Regions from separate parts of the Rhizobium sp. 862_C5_N1_2 genome, predicted to be linked through region 3. Evidence: predicted binding sites of a transcription regulator. Region 3 holds the regulator's gene; each other region holds the start of a gene.
What was found. The regulator PhoB, encoded in region 3, activates phosphate uptake and scavenging genes when phosphate is short. The targets are predictions, from matches to a motif close to TGTCATNNANCTGTCAT.
Positions count from the first base shown of each region.

Region 1 (6,677 bases), 3.5 Mb from region 3:
TCGCGATACGGTGCTTGCTGCGACCGCCCGGACCGAAGAAAATCTTGCGGCAGCGCTGAGCGAGGTCTCGAGCCGCATCCGCGGCATCACCGACAAGCTGAATGGCCGGTCCGCCCCGGAACTCAATTGATCTCAATTAAATAGGGGCGGCCTTCCGTCGCCACTGGCGCGTCAGCGCAAACAACCTTATATATCGCCATGCGGTCTGCGCCTCTCGACAGGAACCACAATCCCTGGGGCCATACTCGATCCAAAGGGAGCTGTCCCTGGCCAGGCCCGTGGGCCTGGACACACGGCGCCCACCTACGTTTGTAGGCACCCAGGATCGTAAACATCCATCGGTGGTCGTGGATCGCACCCTTCCCTTTTATCGTCGGCAGGGATTCCGGATATGGCGGGCGAACGCGCGGCTTCCGCGTCCGCCCTTGTCAGTGCGCGACTACTTCTTCAGACCTGGAAGGGTGACCTGAAAGACCTGGAACATGGTGTCGACGTCGGCACCGCCGTCCGCCTTGTAGGCTGCACCCACCTGGAAACCATCCTGCGTCAAGAAGTCGTTGTCATTGGCGACGAACAGGAAGTAGTCGTCCGGCAGGTTCGGGTCGAGAACGCTCGCAAGCCCCATGGCTTCCCATTTTTCCGACAGATTGTTCTTGTCGTTCGGCGTGCCGTTGTGCAGGCCGAAGCGGGCAAGCTCGGCCTTGTCGTTGAGATCGATGAAGGGTGTCAGCGTCGCCGGCGTCAGCGAGGGATCGACGACGCCCTTCGGCGCGATCGGCTTGCCGGCGTCGAAATCGCTGCCGGCGATGTCGGTCGCAGCGGAAACGTCGACAATACCGACCTTGCGGTAGAGCGAGGTGTCACCCTTCAGGCCCTGGCCGTTGCCGCTGTCGCGGGCGAGCATCAGAAAGGTCTTGTCGGAAAGAGCGACGATTTCGCTCTCCGCGGCGATCGTCGTCTTGTCCTTGGCGTCCTTGAAGACCGGCAGCGGTACGACAGATTCGTGCACCAGTTTCAGATGATCGGGATCGGCGGCGTCATAGATCATGGCGCGGGTATTTTGGCGGGTCGAGCCGGAATCGCCGCCGTCCTGGCGGGCAGCCGACTGCAGCACTGATATGATGAACTTACCGTCCGGCGTCATCGCCATGCCTTCGAGACCCTGGTTGTTCTGGCGGCCGGTCTCTGGATCCTTCGGGTCCGGCGCGGATGCGCCGGGGCCGGGATTGTTGGAGGCGAAGCTCAGCGCGCCCTTGCGCATCGGCAAAAGAGCTTTCGGCGGCTGGGTGGCAGACAGCAGGTGGCCGTCGGCCGAGAAGTGATAGATATAAGGGCCATATTCATCGCTGACGAACATGGTACCGTCGGCCATGCGGATGATGGCTTCATTGTCGAGCGCGATCTTGCCGTTCGTCGCCTGCGGCAGCGGCGGAAAATCGCCGGCAGCGGGGCGGACGGCGGATTCCGGGTCGAGACCCGTCATGTCGCCACCCTTGTCGTCGATGAAGAGCGTGGAATCGACGAGCTTTGCGTCGACGCCAGACTGTTCCTTGCCGGCCTCGGGTGCCGCACCCGGAGCGGTCGGTGTCAGGCCGATCGAGATGGTGTTCAGGCGGGGCCGATAGTCGACGGTGCCAACGGCGTTGTAACCGCGGTCGGGCAGCAGGTAGAGCGTGCCCTTATAGCTGGCGCCGTCGCGGCTCCAGGCGGCCTGATCGACCGCCATGCCCGAGCCGGAACCGAAGGTCTCGCCGAATTTGTCGCGCTCGTTGGCCGGGATACGCCCGATGCCGACCAGGCCCTTGTTGACGAAGGTGAGGCCACCGACGGTGGCGGAATTCTCGGCACTTGCGACGGCCGGAATGGCGGCGGATGCGGCGAGAACCGCGGCGAACAGCCGCGATGCGTACGGTCTTATACTCTTCATGGAAATACCCTCTCGGTCAAAAGCGCTCTCGAAACGGTTTCCGCCTGCAGGCTGGACACCGCTTCAAATGACACCCCGGCCTGGATTCGATTTCCCGATGGCACAACAGGCCCTGGATTTCGTCGCCCCATATCCCCGGCAGACGGTCTATGACGGGATCATGATATCTGGATGACACTTACTTCTCAGTGAAAGCGTCGTGCTGAAGACGATCTCAGCTTTCGGCTATCCGCATTCCAGCTCGCTGCTCTATCCGACCGGATAAGGCCCTTCGGCAAAGATTTCGTCGTGGTAGCCTTTGGAGCCGATATCCAGTGCCAAGGGGCTTCGCCATTCCCTGTCGTCGCGCAGGCAATCGAGAACGAAACGGAAATCATATCGCGGCTGCCAGCCGAGGTCCCGTCTTGCGCGTTCGTTGACATAGACACGGTCGAGCGCCGGAAACATCTTCCAGCCGCGTGACGCGTAGAGGGCGCCTGCACCCGGGAATAGCCGTTCGACGACATGAGGCGCGTTATGCCTGATCGCGGCAAGATCGCTCGCCGAAAACGGCGTCGTGGCGGAGACGATGTAGCGGCCAAAGCCGATTGCCGGCGCCTTTTCCTGCGCCAGCAGATGGGCGCCGACCACATCGCTGATGTCGACGCGGCGGTGAAGAAGCTCGTTGGCCTGGGCATTCTCCGCCGAATATCTGTTGCGAATGGCGGGGTCGTCGTCGTTTTCGGGAAAGAAGCGCGACGTCCTGAGAATGACCACCGGCAGGCCGGATTTGCGGGCAAAGAGTTCGCACAGGCCTTCGGCGGCGAGTTTCGTTACGCCGTAGATGTTTTTTGCGACGGAAAGCACGTCCTCGGTCACCCATGCCGCCGGTTCTCCGGCAACCGGCGTCAATGCCGCGCCGAAGGTGCTGGTGGTGCTGGTGAAGACGAAGCTTGCGACGCCTGCGGCGGTCGCCTCTTCGAGCAGGTGCAGAGTGCCGGCGATATTGGTGTCGAGGAAATCGTAATTGCCGTGGGTCGCTACATGCGGCTTGTGCAGCGTCGCGGCATGGATGACGTGGCTGATGCCTGACATCGCCTGCCGGACGAAGGCGCGATCACTGATCGAGCCGACCATGTCGGTGAAAGCCGAGGGCATGATATCGATGCCGCGCACCCAGCGGCTTTCCGCCCTCAGCGTTCGCATCAGCGCCTCGCCGAGATGGCCGGCACTTCCGGTCACCAGTATCGTCATCACATCGTCTCCTAACCGTTCGGCGGCGGACGCTATAAAGACTAAGGTTTCCAGACAACGCATAAATTATGCATGGGAATGCAGGAAAGCTGCAGCCTCAGCCGATGGTCGTGACGAGACGGCCGGCGCTGCCATCGGAAAGCATGATCCTTTCCCAGGTCACGCGGCCGGCGGCGATCGGCAGCAGAGCATTGCCGTTGGCGCCGGTTTCGAGGGTCAGCGACGAGAGCTTACCCGTGTGCCAGCCGCGCTCCTCCAGCGACTGCTCTGCGGCGGCGATCTCGGCGGAGGCGTAGGAGAACAGAGAACGGCCGAGAAAGGCGCCGAGCGGCGCCCGCCACTCCGCCTGCCGCGGGCGGGAGGCGGAGAGCAGCCGGTGGGTGCGGTCGCAGATCAGATGCACCGGCCGGACGGAATCCTCGACCAGCCGCTTCAGCGCCGCATCGACTGCTGCATGTCGCGGCGAGGCGAAAATCCGTTCCAGCTTGCCGGCCGTTTCGGGTGATAGGGCGAGCTGATCGCGCTCCCAGCGTGAGATCGTCGCCTGGTTGACGCCGAGGAGCTCGGCGAGATGTCCTTGCTTCATGCTGCGCAGCAGCCGCATGCGGCGTATGCCGGCTCCCGATATCGTCATCCGTCTGATCCCGTGCCGTTTTTGCCAGCATAAGGCTTCGGCGGACCGGGCGGCAAGGCGGTTTGACGCCGGGTCATTATTCAGGCTGACCTTCCAGGTCGCCTTTCAGCCGGTCGAGGATAGAGAGCGCATGGCCGGCATAGGCGCTGATCCAGCGGTCATAGATATGCTTGATCGGCAGGCTGTTCAGGTGGTTCCAGCGCTCGCGGCCCTCCTTCCTGGCGATGACCAGGTCGGCCTCCTCCAGCACCTTCAGATGCTGCATCACCGTGCAGCGGTCCATCTGCGGAAACATCTCGCAGAGGGTCCCTGTGGTTCGGGGGGCATCCTTGAGCAGATCGAGGATTTCGCGGCGGCGATGATGCGCCAGCGCCTTGAAGATAGGATCGTCGGTTGATTCACTTGACATGTTATGTTTTTATAACATAATGAAGCCAAGTACAACGGAAACAGCCACAATGGAGAAGAGGAGAAGTGTCATGTCTCCCGGAATCCGCGTTTCCGGCCGCATCGGCCGCCCCGTCGCCGAGGTGTTCGATGCCGTCGTCAATCCGAAGAAGCTCAGCAGCTATTTCACCACGATTGGCGGGGCGAGCGCGCCGCTCGTGAAGGGCACGACGGTGACCTGGTGGAAGGATGCGCCGGTCGAGGTGGTCGAACTGGTGCCGGAAAGTCGCATCGTGCTGCGCTGGGATGGCGGCACCGGCGAGGACGAAGCAAGGTACAAGACGCTGGTCGAGATGAACTTCAAGCCGTTGGAAGACGGCGGCACCTTGGTGACCATTGCCGAGACCGGCTGGCGCGAAGACAATGCAGGCCGGCGCGGCACCTATCTCAATTGCGAAGGCTGGACGCAGATGCTTTGCTGCATGAAGGCTTTTGTCGAATATGGCATCAATCTGCGCGAGGGCATGTTCCTCAGCGAAATGAAGGGTGAGCCGGCCAGCGCGCCGGACATTTGACAGGACGTCGGTCTCAAGGAGGTCAGTGGCGCAATCGTCGCATTCGCCAATATCACCGAGACTTCGCTTGCCTGTCACACTGCGGGTGCTAATTTCCGGATTCGATACTTCATTTCGGTTTCCAGGAGATTCATTATGCAGCTTGGCATGGTTGGTTTGGGCCGCATGGGCAATTATATGGTCCAGCGCTTGATGCGAGGCGGTCACGAATGCGTCGTCTACGACGCCAGGCCGGAAAGCGTTGCCGAGCTCGCAGGCCTCGGTGCGATCGGCAGTGCTTCGCTCCAGGAATTCGTCTCGAAGCTCACCCATCCACGCGCCATCTGGCTGATGCTGCCGGCGGCGATCGTCGACAAGGTGCTGGCGAGCCTGGTGCCGCTGCTTGAGAATGGCGATATCGTCATTGACGGCGGAAACTCTTATTACCATGACGACATCCGCCGCGGCGCCGACCTCATCACCAAGGGCATCCACTATGTCGATGTCGGCACAAGCGGCGGCGTCTTCGGCCTCGAGCGCGGTTATTGCCTGATGATCGGCGGCGAGAAGGGTATCGTCGAACACCTTTCCCCGATCTTCGCGACGCTGGCACCCGGCGTCGGCAAGACGGAAGCCTCGCCGAACCGGAGCGTTGAAGCGGCTGCGGCCAGCACCGCGGAGCAGGGCTACCTGCATTGCGGTCCGCATGGCGCCGGTCATTTCGTCAAGATGGTGCATAACGGCATCGAATATGGCCTGATGGCCGCCTATGCCGAAGGCATCAACATCCTGAAACACGCCAATATCGGCGCAGCCTCGCATGAGACCGATGCGGAAACCGCGCCGCTCGCCCATCCGGAACATTTCCAATACGACTTCAACCTTCAGGATGTCGCCGAAGTCTGGCGCCGCGGCAGCGTCATCACCTCCTGGCTGCTCGATCTCACGGCCGATGCGCTGCATGCTGACCCCGCACTATCGAAATATGCCGGCCGCGTTTCGGACAGCGGCGAAGGCCGCTGGACGATCATGGCGGCAATCGACGAAAGCGTGCCGACGCCGGTGCTGAGCGCTGCGCTCTACGGTCGCTTCTCCTCGCGCGACAATGACGAATTCGCCAACAAGGTGCTGTCGGCGATGCGTGCGGGCTTCGGCGGCCACGTGGAAAAACCGGCCGCGAAATCCTGAAGGCAAGCGACTTCACTCACCGTTCCGACAAAGCCGTCATCCTGACGTAGCGAGCGCAGTGCTTCGTTTCGAGGAGGCGGCGACGTTTGCCTTTACTAGCCATCGGTATGGTTTCCCTACTGCTTGCTGGCGGCAACGGTCGCGAGTATCCATTGCAAAGTGTCGGCGCTGCTTTGCACAAGCGACCGACATTTCATTGGAGGCGGTCATGGAGCGTGGCATGGCATGGGGCTTGAAGGCCGTCATATCAGGCATACTGGCATTGCTTGCGCTTTTTTCGGCGGTTTCGCCTGTCTTTTCACAGACGCCGCCGGCGCAAGTGCCGGCCGCGGCCGCCCCGCCGGCCGAAGTGCGTGAGATGATGGAGCTCATGCAGACTCCTCAGGTCAAACAATGGATGTCGACGCAAATGGCGACGGCGCCCGCGAGCGATTCGGCGGCCAGCGACCAGATGTCGGTGCTGTCAGGTCTGCTCCAGCACGCTCGCCGGCACGTCTCGATGGTCTCCGATGCGGCAATGACGCTGCCCTCGCAGGTCGGCCATGCTTCCTCGCTGTTCTTCGGTGAAATCGCCGCCACCGGATGGTCGCGCATGGTGGCGCAGTTTCTGGCGATTTTCCTGCTCGGCACCATCGTCGAGCGCATTGCCCGCTATGCCTTCCGCCGCCGCCGCCAGGCGGCGCAGATGGCGGGCATGCATCTCGCCCCGCGCGTCATACCGGCGCTGATCTTCGCAGTGGCGACGGCGCTTGCT
Region 1 is NZ_JBPWPT010000001.1:3,668,539-3,675,215, reverse strand. It holds gene ACD590_RS18345 (cell division protein ZapA) at 1-130, shown strand, start outside; RNA gene ssrS (6S RNA) at 200-358, shown strand; gene ACD590_RS18335 (esterase-like activity of phytase family protein) at 440-1,927, opposite strand; gene ACD590_RS18330 (NAD-dependent epimerase/dehydratase family protein) at 2,177-3,160, opposite strand; gene ACD590_RS18325 (helix-turn-helix transcriptional regulator) at 3,258-3,794, opposite strand; gene ACD590_RS18320 (ArsR/SmtB family transcription factor) at 3,871-4,203, opposite strand; gene ACD590_RS18315 (SRPBCC domain-containing protein) at 4,274-4,756, shown strand; gene gnd (phosphogluconate dehydrogenase (NAD(+)-dependent, decarboxylating)) at 4,892-5,923, shown strand; gene ACD590_RS18305 (mechanosensitive ion channel family protein) at 6,132-6,677, shown strand, end outside.
Region 1: the regulator PhoB is predicted to act here: its motif matches at 2,088-2,104, upstream of ACD590_RS18335 (esterase-like activity of phytase family protein).

Region 2 (6,677 bases), 2.0 Mb from region 3:
CCCACCGGCTGATCAACTGGCCCCCGACCAGCGTCGAGACGATGAACGCGATCGAGCCCCACACGCGCATCGATCCGTAATCGAGCCCCCAGCGGCGCACGCCCGAGATGACGATCGATTCAACGACGGGCACATAGGGCGCGAAAGTGGCGCCCTGCAGCGCATAGACGATCGTCACGGGCCAGAAGGTCGTCGTCCAGAACAGCGCGATCGCCGTCAGCAGCGACAGGCAACCCGACCAGAGCAGCACGTCGGCGCGCTCCTTCAATCGATCGGCGATCATGGCGACGACAGGCGCCACCAACACGCGAACCACCATCGGTATGGCAAGGATGATGCCGATCTCGTGGTCGCTGAAGCTGTGGGTTGCGAGCCACACGGGAAAAAACGGCAGGACGATGCCGTTGACGAGCAGCGGCGCGCAATAGGAAAGCGCGCTAAGCATCCGGAAGCGCGGCGGCGCTCCCTCACCCGTCGGGGAATTTTGAGCGGGAATCATGGGTGGACCTGAAGGAAACTGGACGTTGTCCTAACACACCACCCTGGAGGCGACTATTGCGAGAAATAGCCGTCCTGAAACGTTTTAGAAAATAAATAGGGCCTGTCGCCTAACGGTAACGGCTAAATTCGAGGGAGCGCAGGCGCGGATGCGCCGGCGCCAAAATCAGGCGGCTTGTGGAGCCAGTTCTGCGTCTTCCCGCTCGACGGCGGCAAGTGCTGTTACACTGCTGGCGAGCGCCCGCCAGGTGATCAGTTCGAACGTACCATCCTCGTGCTCGGCGACCGCCGTGCAACTTTCCACCCAATCACCGGTGTTGATGTAACGGATACCGTCCATATCCTGGATGATGGCATGATGGATATGTCCGCAGATCACCCCATCGGCGCCATTTTTGCGGGCTTCCTCTGCCACGACACGCTCGAATTCACCGATGAAATTGACGGCATGCTTGACCTGCAGCTTCGCCCAGGCCGAGAACGACCAGTAGGGCATGCCAAGGCGACGGCGCACCGCCGCTAGGATGATATTGATACGGATCGCCGTGTCATAGGCCCAGTCGCCGAGATAGGCGAGCAGTCGGGCATTGCGGACGACGACGTCGAACTCGTCGCCGTGCAGGATCAGATATTTTCTGCCGTCGGCGCCGTCATGCATCATGCGCTCGACGACCTCGATGCCGCCGAAATGCATGCCCGGGAAGGCCCGAAGGAATTCGTCGTGATTGCCGGGAATATAGACGACGCGCGTGCCCTTGCGCGCCTTGCGCAACAGCTTCTGGACGACATCGTTGCAGACCTGCGGCCAGTACCAGCTGCGCTTCAGGCGCCAGCCGTCGACGATGTCGCCGACCAGCACGATCGTATCGGCCTCGTGGTGGCGCAGGAAATCCAGCAGGAAGTCGGCCTTCGCGGCCTTCGAGCCGAGATGGACATCGGAAATGAAGAGCGTGCGGAAATGTCTGGGTTCCATCATGTCTTTCACGAGCTGCCACTCATGTCCCATCTTTCATCTAGCCTTCCAAAAACAGACTCGTGTTTCAGGAAGATGACAAGACCGGGAAAAGCGCTGCAAACCCGATCATTCCGCGCGGGCAGGATGCCTGTCGCCGCGCGGGCAGGATGCCCGTCGCCGCCAGGCCTACCATGTTGCCCTGCGCATTCAGGGCGTTCATGATGGCGGCGATTCATATCCGACAATGCGGGATGGCTGATGCGTCTTTTTCTCGTTCGCCACGGCGAATCCCTCGGCAACATCAACGAACAGGCCTACCGCCAATTCGGCGATCACAACGTGCCGCTGACGCAGTGGGGCCATCGGCAGGCACTCGAGGCAGGCGGCGTGATCGCCTCCTATCTCAACGCATTGCCGAGCGCGGGTTTCGGCAAGCTGCAGATCTGGTACTCGCCCTTTCTGAGGACGCGGCAGAGCAAGGATGCGCTGCTCGAAGCCCTGCCGGAAAGCGTCGTCGGCGATATCAGGGAAGATTATCTGCTGCGCGAGCAGGATTTCGGTCTCTTCACCGAAATCTATGACCACGCCGAACAGAAGCAGAAGTTTCCCGAGGAGTTCGAAAAATGGGCAAGGCTGCGCAGCAACAGCGGCAAGTTCTACGCACGACCGCCGGATGGCGAAAGCCGGGCGGATGTGGCCCAGCGGGTGCGCCTGTTCCTGCAGACCGTTATGCACGATGCCGAAAATAGCGACCGCAACGTTGTGATCGTCGGTCATGGCGTCACCAACCGGGCGGTCGAAATGAATTTCCTGCACCGCCCCGTCGAGTGGTTCGAGCGCTCCGACAATCCTGGAAACGCCGATATCACGCTGATCGAGGGGACGCGCTCGCAAGGATACGAGTCGATCCTGCTGCATCAGGCCGCCGACCGGCAGCCGGGACAGGAAGGCGAACTGCGCGATGCCTATGGCGCAGACGTGACGCTTAGGCCGATGCCCGGCGGTTAGCGACGCCTTGCAGAGCGCCGCTACAGAACCAGTGGCGGGTCACGCTCACCAAATTGCCAGCGCCGTATTCGGCCCAATCCTCAAGCGCAGCGAACATCAATGCGTCATGTGGCCTTGCCCCGAAACTAGAGCCCCTTGATGGCGAGGACGTTGGCCACAAACCGACTCTATCATGAGGATCGCCTCAATGCATTGGAGCGACATCACCGCGCGGTTGCGGCTCGCCTTGGGCAGGTCCGCCGCGCGTTAAGCAAGCGCGCGGCGGAGGCTCCAACGCCTTGATTCCACGCCAGTCCCGTCAGGCAGCTCGCACCGCCGCCATCGGTTTCACGTTCTGATTCATCCGGAACAGATTGTTCGGATCGTAACGCCGCTTGATTTCGGCAAGGCGACCGTAGTTGGCGCCGTAAGCGCTTTCGACCCGATCGACCTCGTCCTCCGGCATGAAGTTGATGTAGGCGGTGCCGACCGAATGCGGCTTGGTTGCCTCGAAGAGCTCCCGCGCCCAACCGATACAGCTTCCATCCATCCCGGCTTCCCGCCAGCGCGCATGCACATTCATGACGAAATGCGAGCTTCGTTGCGGAAATGCAGTCGCCTCGGTGGGTACGCGGCCAGCAGCACCACCGACATGGCCGATGAAGATCTCGCATTCCGGTCCGGGCAGCTTGCGCACGGCGTTGAGCAGGACGTCGATCGCCGCATCCGAGAGAGAGGCGAAATCCTGGCTCTTCCAATAATTGCGCGCACCGGGCGTGAGCAGCGGGTCGAATGCCTGTTGCCAGCCGGTGAACGGCACTGGGCCGACGACGTCGGCAATCGGATTTCCGATCGCGCGCAATCTGGCCGTTGCCTTTTCGCCCGCCGCAATGTCTCCGCAATAGCACATGGCCAGCACCACGATCTCCTTGCCGTGCCATTCGGCCGGAAGGAACGGCAGCGGCGGCGCCTGACGCATCACCACCCAACAGGTCAGTTCGTCAGGGGCCGCCTCCAGCGCCTGCCGGTACTCCTTGAGCACCTTTTCAGCATCGGCGAAGGGATGCACGACGAGCCCGGCCAGAACCTCTGTGTTGAGAGGGTTGAGCTGGAATTCGAAAGAAGTCACGACGCCGAAATTGCCGCCGCCGCCGCGCAGCGCCCAGAAGAGATCCGGCATTTCTTTTTCGCTCGCCTTGACCAGCTCGCCATCGGCCGTCACCACATCAACCGAAAGCAGATTATCGAGCGTCAGCCCGAATTTGCGGGTCAGCCAGCCGAAACCGCCGCCGAGTGTCAGGCCGGCGATGCCGGTCGTGGAATTGATGCCGGTCGGCAGCACCAGCCCGAAGGCCAGCGTTTCCTTGTCGACGTCGGCGAGTGTCGCGCCCGGCTCGATCCTGGCGCGCTTGGTCTGTGGATCGACCCGCACCGATTTCATCGCTGACAGGTCGATGACGATACCGCCCTCGCAGACAGCATTGCCGGCGATGCCGTGGCCGCCGCCACGCACCGAAACGAGCAGATTATTGTCGCGTGCAAACCGCACCGCCCGCACCACATCGGCAGCACCGGCGCAGCGCGCGATAAGCCCGGGCCGGCGGTCGATCATCGCATTCCAGATCGTCCGCGCTTCGTTGTAATCCATGTCCTTACTGGTCAGGAGACTGCCGCGAAATCCGGCGGCAAAAGCATCGATGGCCACGTCATTGACCATCGTCTGCCCCCTTTGCAGGGTCGTGAGGTTCAAATTGTCCATGATTTCCTCCATGCGACCGGCGCCCCGCACCGTCGCAGCCGGCATCCTGCGCCTGTTGAGGTCGTCAAACAAGTTTTCCAAAAGGATTAGCCATTGGCATCAGGGTCGAATGGTCGTCCCGCGGGTCCCCCGCCCACCTCACGAAAACTTCTCCCATCCCTCATTTCCATACTGTCGCCCGTATCCGATTGATGTATGGAGGGAACTCCCCAAAAGACGTGCACGGAGGCGGCGATGGATCACCCGGAAAAATCCAAGACGGAAAAGAACCTAACGAGCGGCGATCTCGACGAACAGGCGCTTTTCTTCCACCGCTATCCCCGCCCCGGCAAGCTGGAGATCCAGGCGACCAAGCCGCTCGGCAATCAGCGCGACCTGGCGCTCGCCTATTCGCCCGGCGTTGCCGCCCCTTGCCTTGCTATCCGTGACAATCCCGAAATGGCAGCCGAATATACCTCGCGCGCCAATCTCGTTGCCGTCATCTCCAACGGCACCGCCGTGCTTGGCCTCGGCAATATCGGCCCGCTTGCCTCCAAACCTGTTATGGAGGGCAAGGCGGTGCTCTTCAAGAAATTCGCCGGCATCGACGTCTTCGATATCGAGATCGACGCCGCAGGCGTCGACCAGATGGTTTCGACCATAGCCTCGCTGGAGCCGACCTTCGGCGGCATCAACCTCGAGGACATCAAGGCGCCGGAATGTTTCGACGTCGAGCGGCGCCTGCGCGAGAAGATGAAGATCCCCGTTTTCCACGACGATCAGCATGGCACGGCGATCATCGTCGCCGCTGCGATCCTGAACGGGCTGGAACTCGCCGGTAAGAACATCGCCGACATCAAGATCGTCGCCTCCGGCGCGGGTGCCGCCGCCCTCGCCTGCCTCAACCTGCTTGTCATTCTCGGGGCAAAACGCGAAAACATCTGGGTCCACGATCTCGAAGGCCTCGTCTATGAGGGCCGCACCGAGCTGATGGACGAATGGAAATCCATCTATGCCCAGAAGAGCGACACGCGTACGCTGGCCGAAAATATCGGCGGCGCCGACGTCTTCCTCGGCCTGTCGGCGGCCGGCGTGCTGAAGCCGGAATTGCTGGCGCAGATGGCCGACAAGCCGTTGATCATGGCGCTTGCCAATCCGACGCCGGAGATCATGCCGGATCTCGCCCGTGCTGCCCGCCCCGATGCGATGATCTGCACCGGCCGCTCGGATTTCGCCAATCAGGTCAACAACGTCCTCTGCTTCCCTTATATCTTCCGCGGCGCGCTCGATTGCGGCGCCGAGACGATCAATGAGGAAATGAAGATGGCGGCCGTACGCGCCATCGCAGCCCTTGCCCGCGAAGAGCCGTCGGATGTCGCCGCCCGCGCCTACTCCGGCGAGACCCCGGTTTTCGGCCCCGATTATCTGATCCCCTCGCCCTTCGATCCGCGCCTGATCCTGCGCATCGCGCCTGCGGTCGCCAAGGCCGCCGAACAGAGCGGCGTCGCGCGCCGCCCGATCCAGGATTTCGACGCCTATCTCGACCAGCTGAACCGCTTCGTCTTCCGCTCCGGTTTCGTCATGAAACCGATCTTCACTGCGGCCAAGGCCGCCGAGCGCAAGCGCGTCATCTTCTCCGAAGGCGAAGACGAACGCGTATTGCGCGCCGCCCAGGTACTGCTCGAGGAAGGCCTTGCCGAACCGATCCTGATCGGCCGCCCGCAAGTCATCGAGACACGCCTGAAGCGCTACGGCCTGCGCATCCGGCCGCTGCAGGATTTCGAGGTCATCAACCCGGAAGACGATCCGCGCTTCCGCGAATATGTCGATCTCTATTTCTCCCTCGTCGGCCGCCGCGGCGTCATCCCGGAAGCCGCCCGCACCATCGTACGCACCAACACCACCGTCATCGGCGCGCTGGCGCTGAGACGCGGTGAGGCCGATGCGCTGATCTGCGGCCTGGAAGGCCGTTACGAGAAGCATCTGCGCGACGTCCGCCTGATCATCGGCAAACGCAAGGATGTCCGCGACTTCTCAGCCCTCAGCCTGATGATCTCGCAGCGCGGCGCCACTTTCTTCACCGACACCTACGTCACCTTTAATCCGAACGCCGAAGAGATCGCCGAGGCGACGGTGCTCGCGGCCGAGGAAATCCGCCGTTTCGGCATCACCCCGCGCGCCGCTCTGGTCTCGCATTCCAACTTCGGCTCGCGTGAATCCGAAAGCGCCACGAAGATGCGCAACGCCCTGCAGCTCGTGCGCGAAGCCGCACCCGACCTCGAGGTCGATGGCGAGATGCACGGCGAAAGCGCCATCACCGAGGCACTGCGCAAGCGCGTCATGCCGGACACGACGCTGCACGACGAGGCGAACCTCCTGGTTTTCCCGAACCTCGATGCCGCCAATATCACGCTCGGTGTGGTAAAGTCGATGACGGACGGTCTGCATGTTGGCCCGATCCTGCTCGGCACCGCCCTGCCCGCCCACATCCTCGCCCCC
Region 2 is NZ_JBPWPT010000001.1:2,182,518-2,189,194, forward strand. It holds gene ACD590_RS11030 (MFS transporter) at 1-499, opposite strand, end outside; gene ACD590_RS11035 (UDP-2,3-diacylglucosamine diphosphatase) at 665-1,504, opposite strand; gene ACD590_RS11040 (histidine phosphatase family protein) at 1,712-2,461, shown strand; gene ACD590_RS11045 (FAD-binding oxidoreductase) at 2,760-4,199, opposite strand; gene ACD590_RS11050 (NADP-dependent malic enzyme) at 4,434-6,677, shown strand, end outside.
Region 2: the regulator PhoB is predicted to act here: its motif matches at 1,536-1,552, upstream of ACD590_RS11035 (UDP-2,3-diacylglucosamine diphosphatase).

Region 3 (6,677 bases):
CTACGAAAACAACGCCGACAAGCTCAAGGTTGCGAGCATGAGCGGTATCGTTCCGTCCACGGAAACGATCGCTAACGGCACCTACCCGGTTTCCCGCCCGCTGTTCTTCTACGTCAAGAAGGCACATCTCGGCGCCGTTCCGGGTCTGAAGGAATACGTCAACTTCTTCGTATCCGACCAGATGATCGGCCCCGACAGCCCGCTCGTCGAATACGGCCTCGTTGCCGCTCCGGATGCCGAACGCGACGCGATCCGCAAGGACGTCGAAGCCGGCAAGTCCATGTAATAACTTTGCCGGCGCGGCGCCTTTCAGCCCGCGCCGGCATTGCCTTATGTCCCTGCGCGCCGGCGGTTCTGGAGCTGCAGGGTTGGAATTCCTTCTCCATGAGTGGAAGCTGAAGGCAGGCTGATGAAGCTGCCGGGCTTTTTGGGGGCTATGGGCCTGGGGACGTAACGAATGAGCACATCCATCATACTTTTGTGCATTGTGGTGATCGGAGCCGCCGCCTATCTGGTCGCGCGCAACCGTGCCACGGCGCTTGCCGGAGGCCGATCCTCCGCATTGCATTCACGGCCGGCCTATTACGGCGCCTATGCCGCGATCTGGGCGGTTCTTCCCGCCCTCATCGTCCTTTGCCTCTGGCTCTCCATCAGCCCCGGCATCATCCAGTCCTCGGTTCGCGGCGCTGTCCCTGACGGCATCAAGGCTCAAGCCTCGGTCGAGCAGGATCTTGGTTATTCGATGGTGGCGACGGTCGCCCGCGGCCTGACGATGCTGACCGCGGATGAAGCTGCGGCGGTCTCCAGCGATCCCGCAGCCCTGCAGGCCAAGCTCCTCGAAAAGGGCGTGCCGCTCGCCGGCCAGCCGCTGCCTTACATGCTCGACGCCGCCAAAAAGCTCAACACCATGAGCATGACGAGCCGCATCGCCATGACGGCTGTTGTCTTCGCTCTCGCCATTGCCGGCGCCTTCTATGCGCTGCGTTCCATCGCTCCGCGCTTCCGCGCCCGCAACCGGGTCGAGCGCGTCATGCTCTGGGGCCTGCTGCTCGCCTCCTCGATCGCCATTCTGACGACGATCGGCATCGTGCTCTCCATGCTGTCGGAAGCCGCCCGCTTCTTTGCGGCCGTTCCCGCCATGGACTTCTTCTTCGGCACCGTCTGGGATCCGCGATTTGCCGGCGCCGGCAGCTCTTCCTTCGGCCAGTTCGGCCTCATCCCGCTGCTGCTCGGCACGATCTATATCGGCTTGGTGGCGATGCTGGTCGCCGTGCCGGTTGGCCTCTTCGCCGCCATCTACATGGCCGAATACGCTTCGCCGAAAGTGCGCGGCGTCGCCAAGCCGCTCCTCGAAGTGCTCGCCGGCATTCCGACGATCGTCTACGGCTTCTTCGCGCTCGTCACCGTCGGTCCGTTCCTGCGCGATTTCTCCGCCCAGATCAGCGGTCTTCTGAGCGGCAACTACAGCAATTTCATCCAGGCGCAGAGCGTTCTGACGGCCGGCATCGTCATGGGCATCATGCTGATCCCCTACGTGTCCTCGCTGTCGGACGACATCATCACCGCCGTGCCGCGCGCCCTGCGTGACGGTTCGCTCGGTCTTGGGGCCACACGCTCCGAAACCATCAAGAAAGTGGTTCTCCCCGCCGCTCTTCCCGGCATCGTCGGCGCATTGCTGATGACGGCCTCGCGCGCCATCGGCGAAACCATGATCGTCGTGCTGGCCGCCGGTGTCGCCGCCCGCATCCAGATCAACCCCTTCGAGCCGATGACGACGGTGACCGTCAAGATCGTCAACCAGCTGACTGGTGACCTTGAGTTCACCTCGCCGCAGACGCTGGTTGCCTTTGCCCTTGGCATCACGCTGTTCTGCATCACGCTTTGCCTCAATATCTATGCGCTCTACATCGTGCGCAAATACCGGGAGCAGTACGAATGACGGATATTGTTTCTCCCACATCAGGCGTCACCGTTTCCAAGGCGCCCGTGCGCCGCGACATCGGCATCAAGCGCCGCTACGCCGCCGAGCGCCGGTTCCAGGCCTATGGCATCGCCGCCATCACCTTCGGCCTCGTCTTCCTCTTCATCCTGCTGTGGACGGTGATCGGCAAAGGCTATACCGCCTTCCAGCAGACGGCGATTACCCTGCCGATCGAATTCTCCGAGAAGACGATCGATCCGAACAATAAGCGTGCGACCGACCCTTCGGTGCTGATCGCCGCCAACTACCCGGTTCTCCTGCGCGACGCGATCGTCAAGCAGCTGAACGTCAATGCCGCAAGCCGTCCCGATGTGCGCGATGCATCCGCCATGCTCTCCAAGGGTGCGCCGGTTCAGCTGCGCGACATGGTCGTCGCCGATCCGTCGCTTATCGGCAAGACGGTCAATGTCACGGTGCTCGCCGACGCCAATGTCGACAGCGCCAGCAAGGGCCAGATCGACCTGTCGGTCGATGAGAAGAACCGCAAGGTCAACGACAAGCAGGTTGCCTGGATGAACGAGCTGAAGGCGAGCGGCGCTCTCCACAAGCAGTTCAACACCGGCCTCTTCGTCAACGGCAATTCCAGCCGTCCGGAGGCCGCAGGCCTTGGCGTCGCGCTGATCGGCTCGCTCTATCTGATGCTGATTGTCCTCGTGCTCGCTCTGCCGATCGGCGTCGCCGCCTCGATCTATCTCGAGGAGTTCGCACCGAAGAACAAGCTGACGGACCTGATCGAGGTCAACATCAACAACCTCGCCGCGGTCCCTTCGATCGTCTACGGCCTGCTCGGTCTTTCCGTCTTCATCAACTTCATCGGCCTGCCGCGCTCGGCCTCGCTGGTCGGTGGCCTGGTGCTGACGCTGATGACCCTGCCGACGATCATCATCGCCACGCGTGCGGCACTACGCGCCGTGCCGCCGTCGATCCGCGCCGCAGCGCTCGGCCTCGGCGCTTCGAAGATGCAGATGGTGTTCCACCACGTTCTGCCGCTCGCCATGCCCGGCATCCTCACCGGCACGATCATCGGCCTGGCGCATGCGCTCGGCGAAACCGCGCCGCTGCTCTTGATCGGCATGGTCGCCTTCGTCGCCAACGCGCCGACGACGCCGCTCGATCCCTCGACGGCTCTGCCCGTACAGGTCTATATGTGGGCCAACGAGGCCGAACGTGCCTTCGTTGAGCGTACTTCGGGTGCCATCATCGTCCTGCTCCTGTTCCTGATCGTCATGAACATGGGCGCCATCCTCTTGCGTCGTCGCTTCGAGCGCCGCTGGTAAACGGAGTTAAACATCATGAATATGTTGACGGAAGCTGCAGTTGAAAAGGCGCTGGATCAGAAGATGAGCAACGTCCCGTATAAGATGATCGGAAAGGATGTCTCGGTTTACTACGGCGAAAAGCGCGCGCTTTTCGATGTGAATCTGAACGTCCGCGAAAACACCGTAACCGCCCTGATCGGCCCGTCCGGCTGCGGCAAGTCGACCTTCCTGCGCAGCCTCAACCGCATGAACGACACGATCGACGGCTGCCGCGTCACTGGCAAGATCACGCTTGATGCCGACGATATCTATGATCCCGATATCGACGTCGTCGAACTTCGCGCCCGCGTCGGCATGGTCTTCCAGAAGCCGAACCCGTTCCCGAAGACGATCTACGAAAACGTCTCCTACGGCCCGCGCATCCATGGCCTTGCCAAGTCGAAGGCCGATCTCGACCAGATCGTCGAGACCAGCCTGCAGCGCGCCGGTCTCTGGAACGAAGTCAAGGACCGCGTGCACGAGTCCGGCACCGGCCTGTCGGGTGGCCAGCAGCAGCGCCTCTGCATTGCCCGTGCCGTTGCCGTCAGCCCTGAAGTCATCCTGATGGACGAACCCTGCTCGGCGCTCGACCCGATCGCCACCGCCAAGGTCGAGGAGCTGATCCACGAGCTGCGCGAGAACTACACGATCGTCATCGTCACCCACTCCATGCAGCAGGCCGCGCGCGTCTCGCAGCGCACCGCCATGTTCCACCTCGGCAATCTCGTCGAGGAGAACGACACCGACAAGATGTTCACCAATCCCGACGATCCGCGCACCCAGGACTACATCATGGGTCGCTTCGGCTGATTTTGGCGACACCAAGCCTTCCCGTTATTCGAGGATAAAGCCCCATGGCATCGACACATATTTTTTCTGCCTATGATGATGATTTGAAGTTCCTGTCCAGGCGGATTTCCGAAATGGGCGGCCTGGCCGAGCAGATGGTCAGCGAAGCCGTGCGCGCTCTCGTCAACGGCGATACCGCGCTGGCGCAGAAGGTCATTTCGGACGATGTGATCCTCGATCATGCCGAACGCGAAATCGGCGACAAGGCGATCGTCACCATCGCTCGCCGTCAGCCAATGGCTTCGGACCTGCGCGAAATCATGGGTTCGATCCGCATCGCCGCCGATCTCGAACGTGTCGGCGACCTCGGCAAGAACACCGCCAAGCGCGTCATCGCCGTCCAAAGCACCGGCGTTCCCCGCAAGCTCGCCCGCGGCCTCGAGCATCTGTCCGAGCTGGCGCTCGTCCAGCTCAAGGAAGTGCTCGACGTCTACACCAATCGTTCCGCAGACAAGGCGAATGCGATCCGCGAACGCGACAACGAGATCGACGCGATGTACACCTCGCTGTTCCGCGAGCTCCTGACCTACATGATGGAAGATCCGCGCAACATCACCAGCTGCACGCATCTTCTCTTCTGCGCCAAGAACATCGAGCGTATCGGCGACCACGCCACCAACATCGCCGAGACGATCTTCTACATGACGACAGGTGCTCAGCCGGAAGGCGACCGTCCGAAGGACGACAGCGCCAACACCGTCGGCGCGGTGACGGAATAGCCGCCCGGGCCAGTCGCCCGGACCAGTCAATTGCGTGCGCGCCCGTCCGGGCGCGCAATGAGGTCGCAGCCAATTTCTGAATTTGCGCAGGATGCATTGCTTAAATCACCCCCGATTTAAGGATCATGCGCGAGGAGACCGACACGCATGATCCCGAGAGTTGCAGTTGTTGAAGACGAGGAAGCCCTCAGCGTGCTTCTTCGCTACAATCTCGAAGCGGAAGGCTTCGAGGTCGATACCATCCTTCGTGGCGACGAAGCCGAAATGCGGCTTCAGGAGCGCACGCCCGATCTTCTCATCCTTGATTGGATGCTGCCCGGCGTCTCCGGCATCGAGCTCTGCCGGCGCCTGCGCATGCGGCCGGAAACCGAGCGCCTGCCGATCATCATGCTGACGGCGCGCGGCGAAGAGAGCGAGCGTGTTCGCGGATTGTCGACGGGCGCCGACGATTATGTCGTCAAGCCCTTCTCGACCCCCGAGCTCGTTGCCCGCGTCAAGGCGATGCTGCGTCGCGCCCGTCCCGAGGTGCTGTCGACGGTGCTGAAATGCGGTGACATCGAGCTCGACCGCGAGACCCATCGCGTCCATCGCAAGACCCGCGAAGTCCGCCTCGGCCCCACCGAATTCCGCCTGCTGGAATTCCTGATGTCGTCACCGGGCCGGGTCTTCTCCCGCTCGCAGCTTCTGGACGGCGTCTGGGGCCACGATATCTATGTCGACGAGCGCACCGTCGACGTCCATGTCGGCCGCCTGCGCAAGGCGCTGAATTTTTCCAACATGCAGGACGTCATCCGCACCGTCCGCGGCGCCGGTTATTCGATGGAAGCCTGAGGGCTTCCATTTGAGTTGCTGACAAAGTCGCTCGTGCTGACGTCTGCCCCTCACCCTAACCCTCTCCCCGTAAACGGGGCGAGGGGACGTGCCCCGCGAAAGGTTGGCGGGGAACGGAGAGGTCACGGCATATCCCCTTCTCCCCGCGCGCGGGGAGAAGGTGGCGGCAGCCGGATGAGGGGCAGCCATAGGCACGAACCAACATTGCATAAAAAAACGGGCCACTCGGCCCGTTTCTGCATTCTAACGATGGTCGGGCGCCGCTCAGCTGGCCCGCGCGGCCGCCCGGCGGCGTTCGTTGACCGGCTGGTAGGCAAGCTTCTGGTGGTAGCTGCAATAGGGCGAATTGTCGGGGGATTCGCAGCCGCAGAAATGGAAGTCGTCCTTCAGCGGATCGCCGACCGGCCACTTGCAGGTGCGTTCGGTCAGTTCCGTCAGGCCGAGGCGTCGGGAAATCGGCACGACCACGTTGCCTCTCGGCACGTATTCCATTTCCTCGATCGTTTCGATCTCGATCTCTTCCTTCAGCATGGTCGCGCCCTGCTGGCGGGTAACGGTGCGCGTGGCGACCCGTGAGGCGTAGTTCGGCGCGCGCGGCGCCGACGTATTGCGCTTCGGCGTTCGTGCGGCGGTGTTGGTGCCGCCGGCCTTGGCACGGCCGGGCAGGCTCAGCCGGTGCACTTTGCCGATGACCGCATTTCTGCTGACTCCGCCAAGCTGCGCAGCGATCTGGCTGGCGCTCAGTCCTTCGGCCCAAAGTTTCTTGAGTTTCTCGACCCGCTCGTCTGTCCAGTTCATGCCCTGTCTCCACCTTTTGCGTTGGTGATGGCAGAATCCCTCACCGTTGTCCCGGGAGCTCCGAAACAAGAAACGCTTGATCAATTTTGGTGACTAGTTCCGCCGCATGCAGTCTAGTAATTGATCTTTAACCTAGTGTGAGGCTGACTCCGTGACAAGAGTCGCATGAATCCGGATGAATCGAATTCGTAGTTTTCCCCA
Region 3 is NZ_JBPWPT010000001.1:197,658-204,334, forward strand. It holds gene ACD590_RS01015 (substrate-binding domain-containing protein) at 1-286, shown strand, start outside; gene pstC (phosphate ABC transporter permease subunit PstC) at 458-1,939, shown strand; gene pstA (phosphate ABC transporter permease PstA) at 1,936-3,258, shown strand; gene pstB (phosphate ABC transporter ATP-binding protein PstB) at 3,274-4,089, shown strand; gene phoU (phosphate signaling complex protein PhoU) at 4,134-4,847, shown strand; gene phoB (phosphate regulon transcriptional regulator PhoB) at 4,995-5,678, shown strand; gene ACD590_RS01045 (GcrA family cell cycle regulator) at 5,943-6,476, opposite strand.